4 regions of the Hymenobacter sp. M1-2 genome follow, and region 3 is predicted to be linked to each of the others. Evidence: riboswitches for the same ligand, from Rfam matches in the RefSeq annotation. Region 3 holds a riboswitch; each other region holds the start of a gene.
The links. Region 3 has a riboswitch for S-adenosylmethionine ahead of ACYSMN_RS20850 (carboxymuconolactone decarboxylase family protein). Riboswitches for the same ligand answer to the same signal wherever they lie in the genome.
Positions count from the first base shown of each region.

Region 1 (4,771 bases), on a different contig from region 3:
TCGTAGTCGTACGTGAACTTCCAGCCGTCCGCGATGGGCGAGATGAAGTCCTTGCCCATGATCTGCTGCCAGTTGCGGTAAAAATCCCAGTCCTGAAACGAGGAGCCCGTAATCTGCGATACCACTGAACCTTCGCGCGGCGCTATGCCCCGCATCTGCGACTGCCGAATTTCCTCACGCCGCCGTAGCGGCTGGCGCAGCACATAGTAGCGCGAGAGAACCTCCGAAACGAAAACCGGCACGATAGGCTTACCATTGGCCCCGCGCTCCAGGCCCAAACTATCGGCCACGGCGGCCATCTGGCGCAGCACCTTACGCCGGCTCACCTGGTCGGGTAAGTTATTGAGGCTGATGTCGGTGCGGTTGTATGAGTCGAATTCGAAGGCGTTGAGACACGCTTTGTTATTGCGGTCTTTCTGTTGCTGCACCCGGCGTAGAATGGCGTAGGCCGGGTTTTCGGTGGGCCGCACCACCACTTCGCCCAGAGAAACAGCTCCCGAACCTAGTGCGAAGTCAATAGTTTGGCTGGCTACCTGCGGCTTCAGGGCCTTCTTCAGCGGCGCAAAGCCCATAGCCGACGCTACAACGGTATCGGCAGGGGCAGTGCTCAACCGATACCGACCATTTTCATCGGCCGTGGCGCCGGAAGTGGTACCTGGTACGAATACTGAGGCGAAAGGCACGGGTTTGCCCGTAGCGGCCTCTGTTATGCGGCCCGTGACAACCACCTGTTGCGCCCAAACAGACTGTGCTCCAACTAGTAGCAGGAGCAGAAACAGCGAAGAATAAGAGAAGCGGTGGTAGAAGAGCGGCAAGATTGATAATCAAATAGATGTCGACAGAAGAACGCGCAGTGAGCCGTAAGATACAGAATAAGGACTGTACCCCTACCCGCCGTGGCAGCCGGGAGGAAAAATTATGCCAGCAGTTAAAAACAAAACCTAGCTATTCGAGTTTTAGCGGGCTTCTGGCGCATTCACCTTTCGCCACGATAACAAAAGAGTAATCCAGGGGAGAGGTAAGTGCCTCACTATTGTACTACTACCTCCACCCGCCGGTTGCGTGGGCGTTGCTGCGGGTCTCGGTTGTCGGCCACGGGACGAGTGCCGCCGTAGCCGCGGGCCGTGAGTCGCACGGAATCAATGCCTTGCTGCACCAAATATTGCCGTACCACGCGGGCCCGCTGATCGGAAAGGCGCAAGTTGAGAGCAGGCTCGCCCACGTTGTCGGTGTGGCCGGCTATTTCCAGGCGCAGGCTCGGCTGTTCCCGTAGCCGGCGAGCCAAGGCATTGAGCATGGGCCGGGAAGTTGGCAGCAGTGAGGCCGTACTCTGTGTGAAGTACAAATTGGGCAGCGTAACCGCCGCGCCCCGGCTCAAAGCGGCCAGATCCGGCAGGACCACCGTATCAACCGAAGGTCCGGCGGGCAATGCTGGACGAGCGGCTGGACGAGTAACTGGGCGCGTGACACGCGGCGCAGCTGGACGAGGAGCCGCAAGTTTAGCAGCAACAGTGGGCTTGGGCGGCTGGCGGCTAGCAACTACTGGCGCAGCCGGTGGTTCGGGCAGCGGCCGGGGCAGCTCAGGATACAGATACTGCTTGGGCACCACTGTGGGGCCGAGGCGCTTAGCTGCATCAAACGCCTGCTCCAGCGTGGTAGGTCCGCCCATCGCCGACGGTCGCACCCACGACAGCACCGCCCGGGATACGCCCTGTACGTTCTTGTAGGCGAGGTCAATCTGGTAAAAGTGGCCAGCTGTGAGGCTCTGCACCATATCAACCGGAATGGGCGGCTTGCGCGGCGCAAAGTACTCCGGCTCATACTTTTCCATGCTCAAGACGTTGGCCCCCGCGAAGGAAATGTCAGTGGCGTCATCCCACTCGGTATGAAACACATACAGCCCCGACTCTGGGGCATACACGTAGCCGGTCCAGCGCACGGAGAAGCCCTGGCTTGGCACGCCGGGCGCCGGGGCGCTGCCCCGCCACGTTACGTTCAGCACCGGCTCTACGCGGCTGTGCACGGCCGGCCCGCGCACCGAGCTAGCATAGTATGTGGCTTGAAGTCCGATGCCGTCGGGGAGCTTGCCGGGTACAGTTACGCCCGCGCTGGGCTGTACGGGGGTGGCGGTAACGGGCCGGCTGCCCGGCGGACCGGGCACGATGCTAATGGTACCGCCAGTAGGCTTTGGAGCGGCCGCCGGTAGTGGCTTGGCCGATGTGGGTAGCGTGGTATACAGCCGGGCGCTTGGAATAGGCCGGGGTTCTTCGGTGGAGTTCGGGAGCTTCCAAGTCAGCAAGGCCCGGGTATCGTACTCCACTTGGTAGTATTCCACTCGGAGCGGATAATAGCGGCCCGCTTCCAGCCGTACTTGCATGGTATACTGCGTAGCAGGTTGCCCTCGCCAGGAGTTCAGGAGCCTTTTGCCGCCCACCCACACGCGCATTCCATCGTCGGTGGTGGCCTGAAAGGTATACATGCCCGTGATGGGAGCGTACAGGTGGCCGGTCCAGCGAACTGAAAAGTCGGTGCCATCCAAGCCGGGCCCCGGAGCCATAAAGCGAGCGGGTGGTTGGCCGGGTGCGGGTGGGGTGTAGGTCCAGTTGAAGTCGACGGTAGGGTCGGTGCGCGTGAAGGCGAGCCGTTCGAAGTTGCGGCCATTATAGTACTCGCCTTTTAAACCGGTGCCGGGCGTAGCGGGCAGCACCTGGGCTGAGGCCGCAAAGCCGAAGGCCAGCACCACCGACAACCAAAACAGAACTCTCATCAAACGTTATAGCTTAGGAGTAGAAGTGCTAATAAATTGTCAACGTCAGCAAGATAGAGGTAACCACGCTAGATGTTGAAGTGCAAAGTTTTATAGGAACACCTTATAGTTGAGCACGTATTGCTAGTATCTCCCTATTGTATTCATTCACATAAAGCAAAAGGTATCATGGCAGAGAAAAAGGCACCATGTTGGAAAGGCTACGAGCAGCAGGGTACCAAGAAGAAAGAGGGCAAAACTGTCCCCAACTGCGTTAAGAAGGATTAATGTTTATAAGCCTGGCGTTAAACCGCCCAGAAGAACCCCGACCTTGGCTTCACGGTTGGGGTTCTTGCTTTCCGGAAGTTCGGGCAGTATCTTCGCCTTGCTACTTATCCAGAAAGACCGAGGGACTGGGCCCGACGACGTCTTGGCAACCTGAAATAAAACAAGGTGCCAACTCCCATTTCGCCACCAGCGGAAGAAGATAAGTACGGACTCGCTTCGCGCGGCTCTTTCTGGATAGGCACTTTTTCGTTGCCCGTTTTCTTTTAGAGCCGATATGCCCACGACCGTCCAGCCCCACTCTCCGCTACACGATATCCTCCAGCAGCGCCTGCTCATTCTCGACGGCGCCATGGGCACCATGATTCAGCGCCACACGTTGAGCGAGGAAGATTTCCGCGGCGCGCGCTTCGCAGATCATCCCAAGCCCCTGCGCGGCAACAATGACCTGCTCAGCATCACGCGGCCCGACATCATTAAAGGTATCCACGCTGATTATTTCGCGGCCGGTGCCGATATGGTGGAAACCAACACGTTCAGCGGTACCACCATCGCGCAAGCCGATTACGGCCTAGAACACATTGTGTACGAGCTGAACTACGAGTCGGCGCGCATTGCGAAAGAAGTGGCCGACGAGTTTACTGCGCAGAATCCAGCGAAGCCGCGTTTCGTGGCTGGCGCCGTTGGGCCTACCAACCGCACTGCTTCTTTGTCGCCGGATGTGAACCGACCCGGCTTCCGCGCCGTGACATTTGATGAGCTAGCTACAGCCTACCACGAGCAAGTGCGTGGCCTGGTAGACGGCGGTTCCGACGCGCTGCTCATCGAAACCATCTTTGATACGCTTAACGCCAAAGCGGCGCTATTTGCGGTGCAGAAGTTCTTCGACGAAGGTGGCCGCGTGGTGCCCGTCATGATTTCGGGTACCATTACCGACGCTTCGGGCCGCACACTCTCCGGCCAGACGGTAGAAGCTTTCTGGAATTCCATTCGGCACCTGCCGCTGCTGAGCGTGGGCCTGAACTGCGCCCTCGGCGCCGACCAGTTGCAAGTCTATATCAAGGAGCTGAGCCGCATTGCGGACGTCCATATCTCCGCTTACCCGAATGCCGGCCTGCCCAATGCCTTCGGCGGTTACGATGAGTCGGCGCAGGAATTTGCGGGGGTGGTAGAAAACTACCTCAAGGAAGGCCTGGTGACGGTGGTGGGTGGTTGTTGTGGCACCACGCCGCAGCACATTGCCGAGCTGGCTCGGCTGGCGGAGAAGTACGAGCCTAGAAAACTAGAGCTAGAAATTAGCTCCCCTCCTTTTTTCAAGGAGGGGTTGGGGGTGGTTCAATCGTTGAACAACTCTGGCCAAATAGATTTTAGCTCTAACTCAACCACCCCCAACCCCTCCTCGAAAAAAGGAGGGGAGCTAATTTCTAGCTCGGTCACCCGCCTGAGTGGTCTGGAGCCATTCAACATCACCGCCGACAGCCTCTTCGTGAACGTAGGGGAGCGGTGCAACGTGACCGGCTCCCGCGCTTTTGCGCGGCTTATCCGTACCGGCGCTTACGAGCAGGCTCTGCAAGTAGCCCGCGACCAGGTGGAAGGCGGCGCTCAGGTCATTGATGTGAACATGGACGAAGGCATGCTCGACTCGGAGCAGGCCATGACGACGTTCCTCAACCTCATTGCCTCGGAGCCCGACATTTCGCGGGTGCCGATCATGATTGATTCCTCGAAGTGGAGCGTGCT
Region 1 covers NZ_JBTYZO010000032.1:35,077-39,847, forward strand. Annotated here, with positions in the region: gene ACYSMN_RS23215 (DUF5686 and carboxypeptidase-like regulatory domain-containing protein) at 1-815, opposite strand, end outside; gene ACYSMN_RS23220 (PA14 domain-containing protein) at 1,031-2,767, opposite strand; SAM riboswitch class I at 3,136-3,240, shown strand; gene metH (methionine synthase) at 3,309-4,771, shown strand, end outside.
Region 1: linked by a shared signal. The riboswitch ahead of metH (methionine synthase) and the one ahead of ACYSMN_RS20850 (carboxymuconolactone decarboxylase family protein) in region 3 are both predicted to bind S-adenosylmethionine.

Region 2 (4,771 bases), on a different contig from region 3:
GAATCCATTTCGGCGTACATGGCTCCCTGGATGTAGCGCGCCAGCAATTGCTGCTCGGCGGGCGGAAACAGCACGTCGGAGGTGATGCTCAACACCAGCGTGCGGGCCCGAATGCGGCCCAATGCCTTCCGCAAACCCCCGCGCCCCCGGCCCACGTGATGCGTATCCATAGTCCGCGACAGAGCCACGTAGGAATAGGCATTGAAGCGGGCCACGAGCTTGTCGCCCTGGTAGCGTTGGTAGGAGCTGGCCCGGAAATCGTCCAGCGTTTCGTCGTCGGGTTCCGTTTGACTGCGTCCGTAGGCGTCGTAGCTGCGGTAGCTGAGCAGGGCTATGGCCCGCGCCGCCCGTAGCCCGGCCGCGCCGCCTTCCGGCGTGGCGCTGTGGTAAGTAGGATCGGCGAAGATGGCCAGGCGCTGCGCCTCGTTAAAGGCAATACCCCAGGCCGAATGGCGGGCGTTGGTAGCCAACAGCACCAGATTCTCAAACAAGGTCGGCTGCTGCACGGCCCATTCCACGGCCTGCTGCCCACCCAGTGAGCCGCCCAGCAGCGTATGAATTTGCAGCAGCGCCAGGTGTTCGCGTAGCGCCTCGTGGGCGGCCACCATATCCCGAATCGTCACCAGCGGAAACTGCTCGTAAAACGCCGGCTCATCGTCGGTGCGCGGCGTGAGCGGGCCGGTACTGCCGTAGCAGGAGCCCAGTACGTTGGCACACACGATAAACCAATCGGCGGGGTCGAAATAGCAGCCGGGCCCGAACAGGCCAGGCCACCAGCTCAACACGTCAGAATTGGCCGTGAGGGCGTGGCACACCCACACCACGTTGTCGCGGGAGGCATTGAGGCGGCCGTAGGTATGATAGGCAACTTCCACCCGTGGCAGCACGGCCCCACTTTCCAGCCGCAACGGACGAGGCAGCCGGAAAATATGTGGTTCGTCGCTCATAAAAAAGTCAGGTGAGTATTTAGTATTGGGTAGTTAGTACTGAGATGTTAGTAGTGAGTGAAAGAGCTGGAACGCTGGATGCTGGAGAATTGAACCACCGCCAACTACTCGATACTCACGTTTCAGTACTGAGTACTAACTACTCAGTACCCAATACTCAATACTTACCATAGCCCGAGGGCAGAGCCAGCAGAACTGGCTCCGCCCCGGCTATGGGCGGGCGGGTAGCGTCGATTCCCTCTCTCACAAAAAAAGCGACGGGCCGCCCGCGGACCGCGGGCTGGAAGTGGTGGCTGGTCGCCCTCTCAAAACGACCGTAGCTCAACCCCTCTCAATTACACTTCCAGCGGGGCGGCGTGTTCAAGTTCCGGCTCGGGCAGCAGCGTGCTGCCATTCTCTTCGGAAGGTAGCGGCGCGGCGGCGCGCACCGCGTCAAAAGCCTGCGCCAAGTCGGCGCGGATATCATTAAAATGCTCAATGCCTACCGACAGACGCAGCAGCGTGGGCGTTACGCCGGCCGCGCGCTGCTCCTCTTCGGAAAGCTGCTGGTGCGTGGTGGCCGAGGGCTGAATAATGAGCGTCTTGGCGTCGCCGACGTTGGCGAGGTGGCTAACAAGCTTCAGGTTGTCGATGAATTGCGTGGCCGTTTCTTTGCTGCCCTTGATGGCAAACGTGAGTACCCCGCCCGCGCCGCGCGTCAGGTATTTCTGCGCCAGGCTGTAGTAGGGGCTGCTTTTCAGGCCGGGATAGTTCACGGCTTCCACCTGCGGATGCTGCTCCAGCCAGGTCGCCACGCGCAGGGCGTTTTCTACGGTACGCTCCACGCGCAGACTCAGCGTTTCGAGGCCTTGCAGCAGCAGGAAGGAGTTGAATGGGCTCTGCGAAGGACCAAAGTCGCGCAGACCTTCCACTCGAGCCCGAATGATGAAGGCGATGTTGCCAAACGGCCCATTCTTGCCGAACACATCATTGAACACCAGCCCGTGGTAGCCTTCCGAGGGCTCCGTGAACTGTGGGAACTTGCCGTTGCCGAAGTCGTACTTGCCGCCGTCCACAATCACGCCGCCGATGCTGGTGCCGTGGCCACCAATCCATTTCGTGGCCGATTCTACTACGATGTGCGCGCCATGCTCCAAAGGCCGGAACAGGTAACCGCCCGCGCCAAAGGTATTGTCCACGATGAGCGGCAGGTCGTACTTTTCGGCAATGGCGGCAATGCGCTCAAAATCGGGAATGCTGAAGCTTGGGTTGCCGATGGTTTCGAGGTAGATGGCTTTGGTATTGCCGTCGATATGGTCCTCGAAGCTTTCGGGCCGGTCGCCATCGGCGAAGCGCACTTCAATGCCGAGACGCTTGAAAGCCACTTTGAATTGGTTGTAGGTGCCACCGTAGAGGTGGGCCGTGCTCACGAAGTTGTCGCCGGCCTGCAAAATATTGTTCAGCGCGATGAACTGTGCCGCCTGCCCCGACGATACGGCCAGCGCCGCTACACCGCCTTCCAGCGCCGCAATCCGCTGCTCGAATACGTCGGTGGTGGGGTTCATTAGGCGAGTATAAATGTTGCCAAACTCCTTTAGTGCAAACAGATTGGCGCCGTGCTCCGCATTCTTGAACACGTAAGAAGTGGTCTGGTGAATAGGCACGGCGCGGGAGCCGGTGGTGGGGTCGGGCTGCTGGCCAGCGTGGAGTTGAAGCGTCTCGAAGTGCAGGGCTGAAGTAGACATGGTGAGGCTGAGATGAGTATACTGTGGAGAAGGCAGTGAAGTGCAAGGAATGGGGCTGCAAGAGGCAGCGAGGCCACATCGGGACGGAGCCGCAAGAAGGCGCGACAAGCAAATCAGGATGCGAGAGGGCCACGAGGCGCCACCAAAGGGACACCGCCGATTAGGGCCGGGGCAAAGAAGGGGAGGAGGGCTGAGTAGCCGGAACTAGGCTAGCAACAGCAACAACACGCGCCGCAACAGCACATTCGCATTCGCTCGTAGCGGGGCACATTGGCCGCCACGGCGACCAGCGAAACGCGAAAACCCAACGGCCAGAAGTTGCGCAAGGCAGCGACTAGGGCGGCGGGGTTCAGAAAGGCGAAAGCGAAGGAGTTTTCCATGGTACTCTGAGTTATATGCCCCGCCAGCGGTAGCCGGTCGGGCAGGAATTGGCACCTTTCGCGCGGTCGAAGGTTGCCAGCGGGTCAAAGAGCCTGTTCTCTCGCCGCTTCTGTATAAATCTTATGAAACTACCCCGCCGCGAGCGGGGGAGTACCGAGTTGGTATTGCAAAGGTATAGGCATAGTTTTGATATTCGCAATAGCTGCGCAATATTTTTTATGAAGGCTTATCGGCACTGCTTCTCAGGTAGCGTTTCACCTGCTGTTATTGAAATGGAATTTGCTAGGGTAGTTCTACTGATGAATAAAATTCTGAAAAACAGTGATTTGCTGTCATGCCACAAACCAGATGAACGAGCAAAATAAGCTGGCCGCCTACACTACCCGAACCCGGACACCGCCTTTGTCTGCCACCTGTCTAGTGGCTGTGGCTTGCTTCGCGGCAAATTTGGATCAGTAAAAGGAGTCTGCGAAACCGATCATAAACCATAAAAAAGCCACTCCAAACGGAATGGCTTTTTAGGATATTTTCTGGAGGCGCGGAGGCTACAGCTTGGGTAGCGTGAGCACCTGGCCTACTTCAATATGGTCGGGGTTGGCGCCAATGGTGCTTTTATTGGCGTCGTAAATCTGGTGCCACTTGGCAGCGTCGCCGTAGTGGTTTTTGGCAATTTTTGAAAGCGAGTCGCCGCTAACCACGGTGTAGGTTTCGCCTTGCTCAGTGGCGCCGTTGGCGTTGCCGAAGAAGTCGGTAGCACCGCCCGTGGCGGGTTGCTTAGCTGGCTCGACCGGCTTTTTTTCGCCTTCGTTCGAGATGAAATCAAACAGTCCCATAGTCGTGCGTTGGTTTAGATGAGTGGGAAAAGTGCCGACTATCAGCCTGCTGGCAAGTCGTCAGGGCTTCTTACGCCGAGCCTGACCAGTAGGTTATGAAGCGGTACGGAGCAGCTCCAAGCTGGCTGAACATCTTGCTGCAAGCTCCCGTAAGAAGCGCAACACTGGCTCTTAATCTTGCCAGTTGGGCTCATCGGGGCCCTTCATAAGAACCTCCCAACCAACCCTACACCCCTATGAACACTCTCGCTAATCCTCTCCGGTACTTTGCTAGCCTCCTAATGCTGGTAGCCCTGTTCACGTCTGCCTGCGGCAGCAAAGAAGGCAAAGTAGAAGGCGTAAACATGCTCTACGGCGCCCAGAGCAAAGTTTGGAAGACCGATAAGGAGCTAAGCACCGCTGGCGACAAAGTGAAGCAAACCGACGCGCAGGAAGACGAGCGTATCACGTTCTTCGCCAATGGCCAATACGATATGTCCTCGCCTGCTTCCGGCAATGTGAAAGGCAAGTACGACTTCGACCAAGCCGGCAAAAAAATCACGATGACCCCCGACGGCGCCGCGCAAAGCAACACCTTCGACGTGGTAACCCTGACCGACGACAAGCTGACCCTCAAGAGCCCCGCCGGCGCCGAGCTACGCTTGGAAAAGGAGTAAGCTGCTGAATGAAGCTCTCCTATGAAGAAAAAAGCCCTTTCACGCCTGTGGAAGGGCTTTTTTATGTCGTTCAGAGACCCATGCCACCGAAAAAAACGGCATTGGCACAAGCTCAGGCACTCTTCTATGGAAAAGACTTAGTCCTGTAAGATTCGAACTCCCTTCGCGTTGCGCTTGCCGAAAATTCGGTTGATCCAGCGGGGTAGGAAGATGGCGCCTAGCACGAGATA
Region 2 covers NZ_JBTYZO010000041.1:11,109-15,879, reverse strand. Annotated here, with positions in the region: gene metX (homoserine O-acetyltransferase MetX) at 1-947, opposite strand, end outside; gene ACYSMN_RS24830 (O-acetylhomoserine aminocarboxypropyltransferase/cysteine synthase family protein) at 1,283-2,671, opposite strand; SAM riboswitch class I at 3,060-3,172, opposite strand; gene ACYSMN_RS24825 (LysM peptidoglycan-binding domain-containing protein) at 3,598-3,885, opposite strand; gene ACYSMN_RS24820 (lipocalin family protein) at 4,122-4,541, shown strand; gene ACYSMN_RS24815 (lysylphosphatidylglycerol synthase transmembrane domain-containing protein) at 4,679-4,771, opposite strand, start outside.
Region 2: linked by a shared signal. The riboswitch ahead of ACYSMN_RS24830 (O-acetylhomoserine aminocarboxypropyltransferase/cysteine synthase family protein) and the one ahead of ACYSMN_RS20850 (carboxymuconolactone decarboxylase family protein) in region 3 are both predicted to bind S-adenosylmethionine.

Region 3 (4,771 bases):
GCAGACGGTGCCCAGCGGCGAAGTCTCCGACATGCCCCAAGCGTGGCGGATCTGCACGCCCAGCTCCTCATCGAATGCTTTTAACAAAGCTGGTGGGCACGAGGCGCCACCCACAATCATGCGCCGGAGCGTGGTGAATTGCAGTTTTTTCTCCCGCATAAACGTCAGCAGCCCAAACCAGATGGTGGGCACGCCAGCCGTAAACGTGACCCCTTCCGTCTCATATAGCTCGTACAAGCTAGCCGCGTCCAGGCCGGGGCCGGGCAGCACGAGCTTGCAGCCATTGAGCGGCGCCGCGTACGGAATGCCCCAGGCATTGACGTGAAACATGGGCACCACCGGCAAGACGACGTCGCGGGCCGAGCAGTTGAAACAGTCGGGCAGGGAGGCGGCGTAGGAGTGGAGCAACGTGGAGCGGTGGGAGTAGAGTACGCCCTTGGGCTGGTCGGTGGTGCCGGAGGTGTAGCAGAGCGAAGACGCCGTATTTTCGTTGAACACGGGCCACTCGTATTCCGCCGACTCGGCCGCCAGCAGGTCTTCGTAGCAGCGGAGGTTGGGCAGATTACTGGTCTCTCCTTCCGGGGTTTGGGGCATGTGGGCGCGGTCCGTCATTAGCACCCAGTCTTTCACCAGCGGGCAGTGCGACGCCAGTTTTTCCACCAGGGGCAGGAACGTAAGATCGAAGAAAATTACGCGGTCCTGGGCGTGGTTGATGATGTAGACGAGCTGCTCGGGAAACAGGCGCGGGTTGATGGTATGGCACACGGCCCCGCTGCCCGACACCGCATAATATAGCTCCAAGTGGCGGTGCGTGTTCCAGGCCAAGGTGCCCACCCGGTCGCCAATACTCACGCTCAGACCAACCAGCGCATTGGCCAGCTGCTTGCTGCGCTGGCTCAGGCCAGCGTACGTGTAGCGGTGCAACACCCCCTCGGGCAGGCGCGACACAATTTCAGTATCAGAATGCCACTTGGCGACGTATTCCAGCAGCCCTGCGATGCGCAGAGGCTCGTTCATCATTAATCCTAGCATGGGAAGAGCGTTGGTGGGCCTTTAAGCTAGGAATTTGTACCCGTTATTCCACGTAAGATTCTCTGCTCCCATTGCCTGACACTGCGAATCTCTGCGCCTAACCCTGCGAAACACTGAGAGAAACAAAAAAGCCCCGACCATTAGACCGAGGCTTCTCGAATGAGGCGGAATAAGCTTTAACTGGCCCGCCCAATTTGCGTAGCAGCCGGCACTTCAATGAGTTGACCAGTTTTCACGTCGTAGATGTAGCCGTACACCGGAATGGTGGCCGGTACCAGCGGGTGCTGCCGAATACGCTGTACGTCATCGACCACGCTTTGCTCTAGGTTTTTGAAGGTGAGGAAAGCAATGTGGCGCGCTTCCGTCGAACCGGGACCCTGGCCGACATCATGCCAGCCAGTTTCATCGACGGTGGCCGTTTCCAGGCTGTTAGCCAGCAGGTCGCGGATGATGTCGTCGGTGAAAAGCGCCATGCCGCAGTCGGTGTGGTGGATGACGAAGAATTCCTTGGTGCCCAGCAGTTTGTAGGAAATGACCAGAGAGCGAATGGCGTCGTCGCTGGCCCGGCCGCCAGCGTTGCGGATAACGTGGGCATCACCTTCGGCCAGACCAGCATACTTGGCCGGGTCGAGGCGGGCATCCATGCAGGTGAGAATGGCGAAACGGCGAGCCGGAGGCAGCGCCAAGCCGCCTTTTTCGCCGAAGCTGGCTTGGTACTGCTGATTGGCGTCGAGAACTTCCTCTAAAATCTGGCTCATGAAAAACTGGTTTGGAATGGCAGAAAACGGGTGAGTTTAGGCTAAGCGGGTAAGGGCTGCGCGGCGGGCCAGTCGGTAGGCACTTGGGCAATGTGTTGCACGTAGTTGTTGAAGGTGTTGAGCGCCACCACCCCAATCAGCTCCACAAGGGCCGCTTTGCTGTAGCCGGCCGCGAAAAACTCGTCGAGCGTTTCCTGCGATGGGTGGCCGTTGTTGCCGACGATGCTCAGCGTCAGGGCCGCCAGCGCGTTGAGGCGGGTATCGGTGCTGCTGGCGGTGCGCACGGCAATGGTTTCTTCTTCGGTCAGACCCTGGAGCTTACCGACGGTGGTGTGGGCGGCCACGCAGTAGTCGCACTCATTGGCTTCGGAGGCGGCCAGGTATATCGTTTCAATTTCGCGGCCGCTTAGCTCGCCTTGGCTCAAAGCCGTACCGAAACCGATGGACCCATTGAGAGCCTGCGCCGAATGGGCGAAGGTGGCGTACAAGTTGGGCACGAAACCCAGCTTGCCGCGCAGGCCATCGAAAGTGGCTTTGGCGCCCTCCGGGGCCTGCTCACGGGTGAGTACTTGCAATTGATTGCTCATGAAGAAAAAGTAAAAGTGTGAATGGAAGAGAAGGCGAAAAGGCCCTCTTCGCAGTTCACGCGCGGCAGCTACCATGGACCTCTTCTCCAACTTCTGCCACCCAGCTGTGCAGCCGTACGGCCGCGTTTGCTTCAGGCAAGCACGCTAAGCACCAAGGCACATAAGGCCAAGGCTTAACCCGAAAGACAGAAAAGAGGAAAGGCGCGGTAGCGGGAAAACGCGATACGCAGTCAGGCAAGCAGCCAGTGCTGGAGCGCTTCAGGGCTGGACTAGCCTACCGTAAGCGCAAACTGGAAGAGGAAACGTGTGGGTCCTTCAACAACCACTCCCGGCCGGACACGCGACGCAACAACACATTCGCAGGCTAGCAACGAGGTGGGGCGGTAGGGCAGGGGAGGGAAAGAAGGTGTCCACGGCAACTTGTTTTTATATGGTCAGGAGTTGGCACCGTTCCAGCTTGTCACTGGGGGTTGCCGGCGTTTCGTCGAGCCTGTCTCTCCACGCCTCTGTATAAAAACAATCCTTTTATAGGTAAAGAATTGGTGCTCAAATGTAGTAGATGAATTTCAATAAAGCCACATAGCCAAATTGTTAAGAAATCGGGGCTTAGAATTGCGTGATGAGAGCTTAGACCAACTGCTTGTTTTGAATCTTGTTACGACTTGCTCAGTCAGAATTTTCCAGCCCCGGAGGGGCGGCATATCGGTAGCCCACGACAGCACACTATCTCCTAAGCCCTGTAGGGGCGACACTGGTTTAGGCCCTAATGGCGTGTCGCCCCTACAGGGCTTGTTCTTTCTCTTCTCGCTAAATACTACCGATATGTCGCCCCTCCGGGGCTGGAAGAATGTCAATAGTGTAAGGCTTGCCCGTACACAGATTGTGTAGACGTTTGTTCTACTTGACCACCGGGGACAGCGCGTCCTGACATGCTGAGTGCAGCCGTCGCGCTAGCATCGGTTACGACATTAGCCAGATGCTTCCTGCACTCGGCATGACAGGGTGCCGCCACATAATCTCAGAGAAAACGCAGCGGCCCGCAGAAGAATATCCTCCGCGAGCCGCTGCGTTTTTGGGCTGTAGAACCTCTTGGAAAGTTATTCCTCTACCGTTGTTTCTACAGTTTGCTTCTGCACCGGTCGCACACTTTCCAGCGTCACTTGCAGCACGTTGGTGCGCACGTTCAGCTCCGAGATTTTATTGTTGCGGCGCGTGGGGTTCACGCGGTTGGTAAGCACGATGCACATGATTTCCTCCTTGGGGTCGACCCAGAAATAGGTGCCCGTGTAGCCGGTGTGGCCGTAGCTGAGTGGCGAGGCGCTTTTGGCGGAGTTCACGGCCGGGTTGGTGGCGGGCCGGTCGAAGCCGAGGGCGCGGCGGTTGTCGGGGCAGAACTGGCACTTGGTGTACTCGGCCAGAGTTTCGGACTTCAGTATCTGTTGGTTGCCGTAGCGACCGTTCCAGGCGTAGAGCTGCACCAGCTTGGCCAGGTCGTTGGCGGAGCCAAAAAGGCCGGCGTGGCCGGAGAGGCCGCCGAGCAGAGCCGCGCCTTCGTCGTGTACGGTGCCGTGGAGCTGGCCGTGGCGAAACAGCGAATCGTACTCGGTGGGGGCAATGCGGCTGAGCGGGAAGCGGCGCGTGGGGTTGTAACCGAGTGTGGTGGCGCCCAGCGGCCGGTAGATTTCGTCGGTGATGAACTGGTTGAGGGGCTTGCCGCTGGCGGATTTCACGAAGCGCGGGTATAGAATGAATGACAAATCGGAGTACACATACCCCGGCTTCTCATTCAGCGGCGACTCGGCAATGGCTTTCACAATCCGCGCTGGGAAGTCCTTGCGCGCCCACAGCTTGGGGCCCGCGTGTAGCGGGAAGCGGGCCGATGAATCGGGGCGGAAGTAGCGGCGGCTTAGTTCCGAGGGTTTGGTGGTGGACACGTCCTTCGCGTCGGGGCTTTTGCCGAACAGAGCGTTGAAGATGCCGCGCGGCTTGGTGTAGTCTTTCCAGAACGGAATCCAGGCTTTGAGGCGAGCTTGGTGGGTGAGTACGTCGCGCAGCTTCAGGTCTTGCTTGTTGGTGCCGGCCAGTTCCGGGAATAGCTGGCCCATGGTCATGTCGGGATTGAATTTGCCTTGGTCCTGGAGCCGCATAAGGGCCGGCAGTGCGGCGGCTACCTTCGTCACGGAAGCCAAGTCGTAGAGGTCGGTGTTGCGGACGGCGCGGCTGGGTTTGCCGGCCTGCGCGGGGGCATCGGCAAAGGAGTGCGTGCCGTAGCTTTTGCGCATCACCACCGTGCCGCGCCGGGCAATGAGCACCTCGCCACCGGGAAACGCACGAGCCGCAATGGCGCCGTTCATGATGGAGTCGACGCGGGCTTCGAGGTTGTTGTTCATGCCC
Region 3 covers NZ_JBTYZO010000025.1:47,045-51,815, reverse strand. Annotated here, with positions in the region: gene ACYSMN_RS20860 (3-(methylthio)propionyl-CoA ligase) at 1-1,032, opposite strand, end outside; gene ACYSMN_RS20855 (beta-class carbonic anhydrase) at 1,209-1,790, opposite strand; gene ACYSMN_RS20850 (carboxymuconolactone decarboxylase family protein) at 1,832-2,377, opposite strand; SAM riboswitch class I at 2,801-2,894, opposite strand; gene ACYSMN_RS20845 (serine hydrolase domain-containing protein) at 3,475-4,771, opposite strand, start outside.

Region 4 (4,771 bases), on a different contig from region 3:
GACCCGAATCTGGAGTACGTGGAGCTGTTTCAGGACGAGCTGGTGGCCGTGGTGCCCGCCGGCCACGCCTGGGCCGCGCGGCCTTACGTCACGGCCGAAGATTTCCGGGATGAGAGCCTGATCATCTATTCGCTGCCACTGAGCTCCGTCACGGTGTACCAGCAGGTACTGGAGCCGGCAGGCGTCACGCCGCGCAAGGTGCTGCCGGTGCCTTTCACCGAAGCCGCTATGGAGCTCACCAAAGCCGGCATGGGCGTGAAGGTGATTGCGGCCTGGGCGGTCCGGCCCTACCTGGCCTCGGGCGAGCTGCGCGCCGTGCGCATTAACTCCACGGGCCTGCACAAGCGCGAGTACGTGGCGCGACTTAAAAACAAGAAACAGCCCCTGTTCTTCGACTGCTTCATCAACTCGCTGAAGCAGGAAATGCAGTTCGACAACGTGCTCATCTAAGCACCTAAGTTGTTTCTACTGCGCCTTAAACCAGCCTCATGTCTTCCGAATTCCGCTTTCTTTTCCTACTCGCCAGCCCCCGCGAAGCCGGCAACAGTGAAATCCTGGCCCGCCACGCGGCGGGCTCTTTACCGGCTACCGCCGCACAGCGTTGGCTACGGCTAGATGACCATCCGCTGCCGCCCTTCGAGGACCTGCGCCACGCGCCGGCGCCCGGCACCTATCCCGCCCCGGAAGGGGCCGCCGCCACGCTGCTCGAAGCCACGCTCTGGGCCACCGACATTGTGGTAGTAGCACCCCTGTACTGGTACGCGCTGCCCGCCCCCGCCAAGCTCTATTTCGACCATTGGAGCGGCTGGATGCGCGTCCCGGACCTCAACCTCCGGCCCCAGCTAGCCGGCAAAACGCTACACGCCATCGTGAGCAGCAGCGGCGATGCCCCCGAAGCCCAGCCCCTGCACGACATGCTCCGCCTTACCGCCGACTACATGCGCATGCACTGGGGCGGTATGCTGCTCGGCAACGGCTCCGCCCCCGGCGACATCCGCCGAGACACTGTAGCCTGGCAAGCCGCCACAACTTTTCTGTAGAAGTGCCGCCATCGGCCGCTGCTTAGGAGGCGGGCTCGCTATTCGGTCTTTGGTGAGCGAGTTCGCGATTATCAAAGCACGACTTCAAATGAGGAGTACCTTGCGAAAAAAATATTCAAGGGCCCTCCAAAATTGGAGGGCCCTTGAATATTTTTTTCGCAAGGTACTCCTGGGATAAGCTTCTGCTGGAGTGGATGGCCCTGTGCCAAGCGCGACGCGGCGTATGGCGCACTGCCAATTTTTACCTTATGGGAGGTCGTGTTATACAAACCTAGAGCCGCTAGGAAGCTGCTTCGCAATATGGGTGAGCGGGTAGCATTAGTCAGGGCGGTGGAAAGCCGCCTGCCCGGTACGCGACATGCTTTGATCCTGCTTTACTAGGACGGGCTCAATGGCAATTTTTGAATAAAATTTGGGCGTTTGAGGAATGCGGCTTTACCTTTAGCCCATCAATTCTTTCCCCACAAAGGATTGTTTTTATACAGAGGCGTGGAGAGACAGGCTCTATGAAACGCCGGCAACCCTCGGATCATCCGAAACGGTGCCAACTCCTGACCATATAAAAACACGTTGCTGTGGACACCTCCGCCAACAATTCTGCTCACCTTTTTTGCTTTGTGGCTACGCCGCAAATGAGCTATGCCCAAGCCGCCGTCTGTAGCACGGAGGTAGTGGGTTGTTGTTGCTGATCCACTCCTCCATTTCCGGCTGCCGTGGGTTCCGCACCTCCTCGTTCGGGAGCTAATACATGCGCGGTCTTAAGGCTTGGGCTCTGCTATTGGCGGTAGCATATATGCTCCGCCCAACCGGCCTGAATCTTCTCGGCTCTGGTGTACCCTCTCGAAACTGAGTGCGGCTTTATCCCGCGTTCTGGCTGCGCCCTAACCGTTTCACCGACGAGTTAGCTATCTTTCCTTCCCTCCCTCTTTCTGTATTTCTAGCCGCCAGCACGCTGTCGGTGGCTCAACCTTCTTGCACATGAACAAACTATATCTCTTCGCGTTGCTGACGCTACTTTTTGCCTGGCCGACTCAACTGCTGGCGCAAGCCCAAACGGCTACCATAACCGGCCGCGTGACGGACGCGGGCACGGGGGCCGGCCTCACGGGCGTAAACGTGGTAGTGAAAGGCACACGCACCGGCACGGCTACCGACCGGGAGGGCAATTTCAGCATCAACGCAGCATCCGAAAGCGTGCGGCTGGTGTTCAGCCTCATCGGCTACCAGTCGGTGGAGCGCGAGGCTGCGGCTGGCACGCCGGTGAGCGTGGCACTGGCCGAAGGCGGCGTGCTGACGCAGGAAGTGGTGGTGTCGGCGAGCCGGGTGCCGGAGAGCATTTTGAAGTCGCCGGTGACGGTGGAGAAGCTCGATGCGCGCAGCATTCGGGAGACGGGTGCGGCTAACTTCTGGGACGCCCTCAACAATGTGAAAGGCGTGGACCTGGGCACGCAGAGCATCAACTTTAAGTCGGTGAACCTGCGCGGGTTTGGGGCCAACAACAACACCCGCGTGGTGCAGTGGCTCGATGGCATGGATACCCGCTCGCCGGGCCTGGGCTTCGGTTTCGGCAACGTGGCCGGGGCTTCGGAGCTGGATATCGACAATATAGAAGTGGTACCCGGCGCGGCTTCGGCCCTCTACGGCCCCGACGCCCTCAACGGCATCGTGCTCACGACCACCAAGGACCCATTTGAGTACCAGGGCCTGAGCGTGCAGATTCGCAACGGCCTCAACAACGTGAACTCCTCGGCCGTCGACAACCCCACGCTGCTCACCGACTACGCCATCCGCTACGCCAAGTCGTTCAACGACCGGTTTGCCTTCAAGGTGAATGCCGCTTACTTCGATGCCACCGACTGGGTTGCCAACGACGCGCAGGACCGGCGCGACCGGGGCCGGGCGGCCGGCTTCGAGCCCGGCACCCGCGACACCAACCCGCTCTACGACGGCCTGAACGTTTACGGCGACGAATTTGCCAACGCCATCACCATCGACAACGCTATTTCGGCGACTTCCGCGCTACGCGGCACGCGCGTAACGCGCACCGGCTACCGGGAGCAGGATTTGCTGGACACCGACGCCGAGAACCTGCGTTTGGGAGGCGCCCTGCACTACCGCATCACCGATAAGCTGGAAGCCATTGGCTTGGTGAACTACGGCAAAGGCAACCTGATTCAGACCGCTGGACAGCGCGTGTACTACCCCGATTACGAGCGGACTCAGGCCAAGCTGGAGCTGCGCGCCGACAACTTCTACCTGCGCGGCTACACCACGCAGCAAACGGCCGAAGGCTACGGCACGGGCACCGTAGCTCGCGCCCTCAATAACGCCTACAGCTCCAACACCACCTGGGCCAAGGACTACGTGGCGGCCTACGACGGCCAGGTGCCCGGCATAACGGCTGCCAACACGGCCGTGGCCCGCGCCTACGCCGACCGGAACCGCCTGCAACCCGGCACGGCTGCCTTAAACGAAGTAAGGAACACCGTCGCCAACACGCTCAACACGGAAGGCGGGGCCCGGCAGGTTGAAAACTCCGACCTGTGGCACGCGGAAGGCATGTACAACTTCAAAAACCAGTTCCAGTTCGTGGATTTGCTGGTGGGCGGCCACTTCCGGCGCTACAACCTCGAATCGAACCGCACACTGTTTCCGCTCGATGCCGAAGGGAAAGAATATACGGTGGAGGAATATGGCGGCTACGTCCAGCTGGCCCGCACCTTCCCACTGGCCGAGGACTTGAGCCTACGCCCCACCTTCGCCGCCCGCTACGACAAGAACGAGTATCTTGACGGCGGCTTCACGCCTCGCGGCTCGGCGGTGCTGACCTTTAAGACGCACAACCTGCGCGGCTCCTACCAAACGGCTTTCCGCAATCCTTCGCCCGGCAACTTGTTCGCCTACAATATCACTCCTACTGGCCTGAGCGAGCTAGGCGGCACCGAGCTGATTGCCAACCGCGCCAACCTCTTCGACAACCCAGCTTACACCGAAGCTTCCGTGCTGGCCTATCGCACCAGCAGAAACCCAGCCGATTTGGTGCAGTACACGCCAAAGGTCATCGAGACCGAGAAAATAGCCACCTGGGAAGTGGGCTATAAGTCGGTAGTGGCGCAGTCGCTATTCGTGGATGCCTTCTACTTCCACAGCCGCTACTCCGACTTCATTGCCAACCAGAATTTCATTCAGCCCATCAATGGCAACGTAACGGACCTGGCTGAGCCTCAAACCTCCATCCGCTACCAAATCAACCTCAATAAAGCCGACGAAATTTTGGTGAACGGCGTGGGCCTGGGCGTGGATTATGCTTTCCCGCGCGGCTTCCGCCTCAGCACCAACTACACTTACCAGGAAGGCAAGGACAAGAACACCGGCAAGAAGCTCTCCGACCCCGAAGTGACAGCCAAAGGCCGCAACTTCTTCAACTCGCCCGAAAACCGCACCAACGTATCCTTCAGCAACGCCAAGCTCACTGACCACGTGGGCTTCACCGTCACCTGGCGCTGGCAAGACCGCACCTGGTGGGAGCAAGGTTTCGCCGGCGATACCTGGATTCCCGCCTTCCACACCTTCGACGCGCAAGTTTCCTACCGCCTGCCCGAGCTGAAATCGACCGTGAAACTAGGCGGCTCCAACCTCTTCAACCGCTACTACAGCCAGGGCTACGGCCTACCGCAAGTCGGCGGCCTGTACTACGTGTCCGTGGTGCTGGAAGACCTGCTGAAGTAGGG
Region 4 covers NZ_JBTYZO010000001.1:179,128-183,898, reverse strand. Annotated here, with positions in the region: gene ACYSMN_RS00845 (LysR family transcriptional regulator) at 1-450, shown strand, start outside; gene ACYSMN_RS00840 (flavodoxin family protein) at 489-1,040, shown strand; SAM riboswitch class I at 1,515-1,606, shown strand; gene ACYSMN_RS00835 (TonB-dependent receptor) at 2,019-4,769, shown strand.
Region 4: linked by a shared signal. The riboswitch ahead of ACYSMN_RS00835 (TonB-dependent receptor) and the one ahead of ACYSMN_RS20850 (carboxymuconolactone decarboxylase family protein) in region 3 are both predicted to bind S-adenosylmethionine.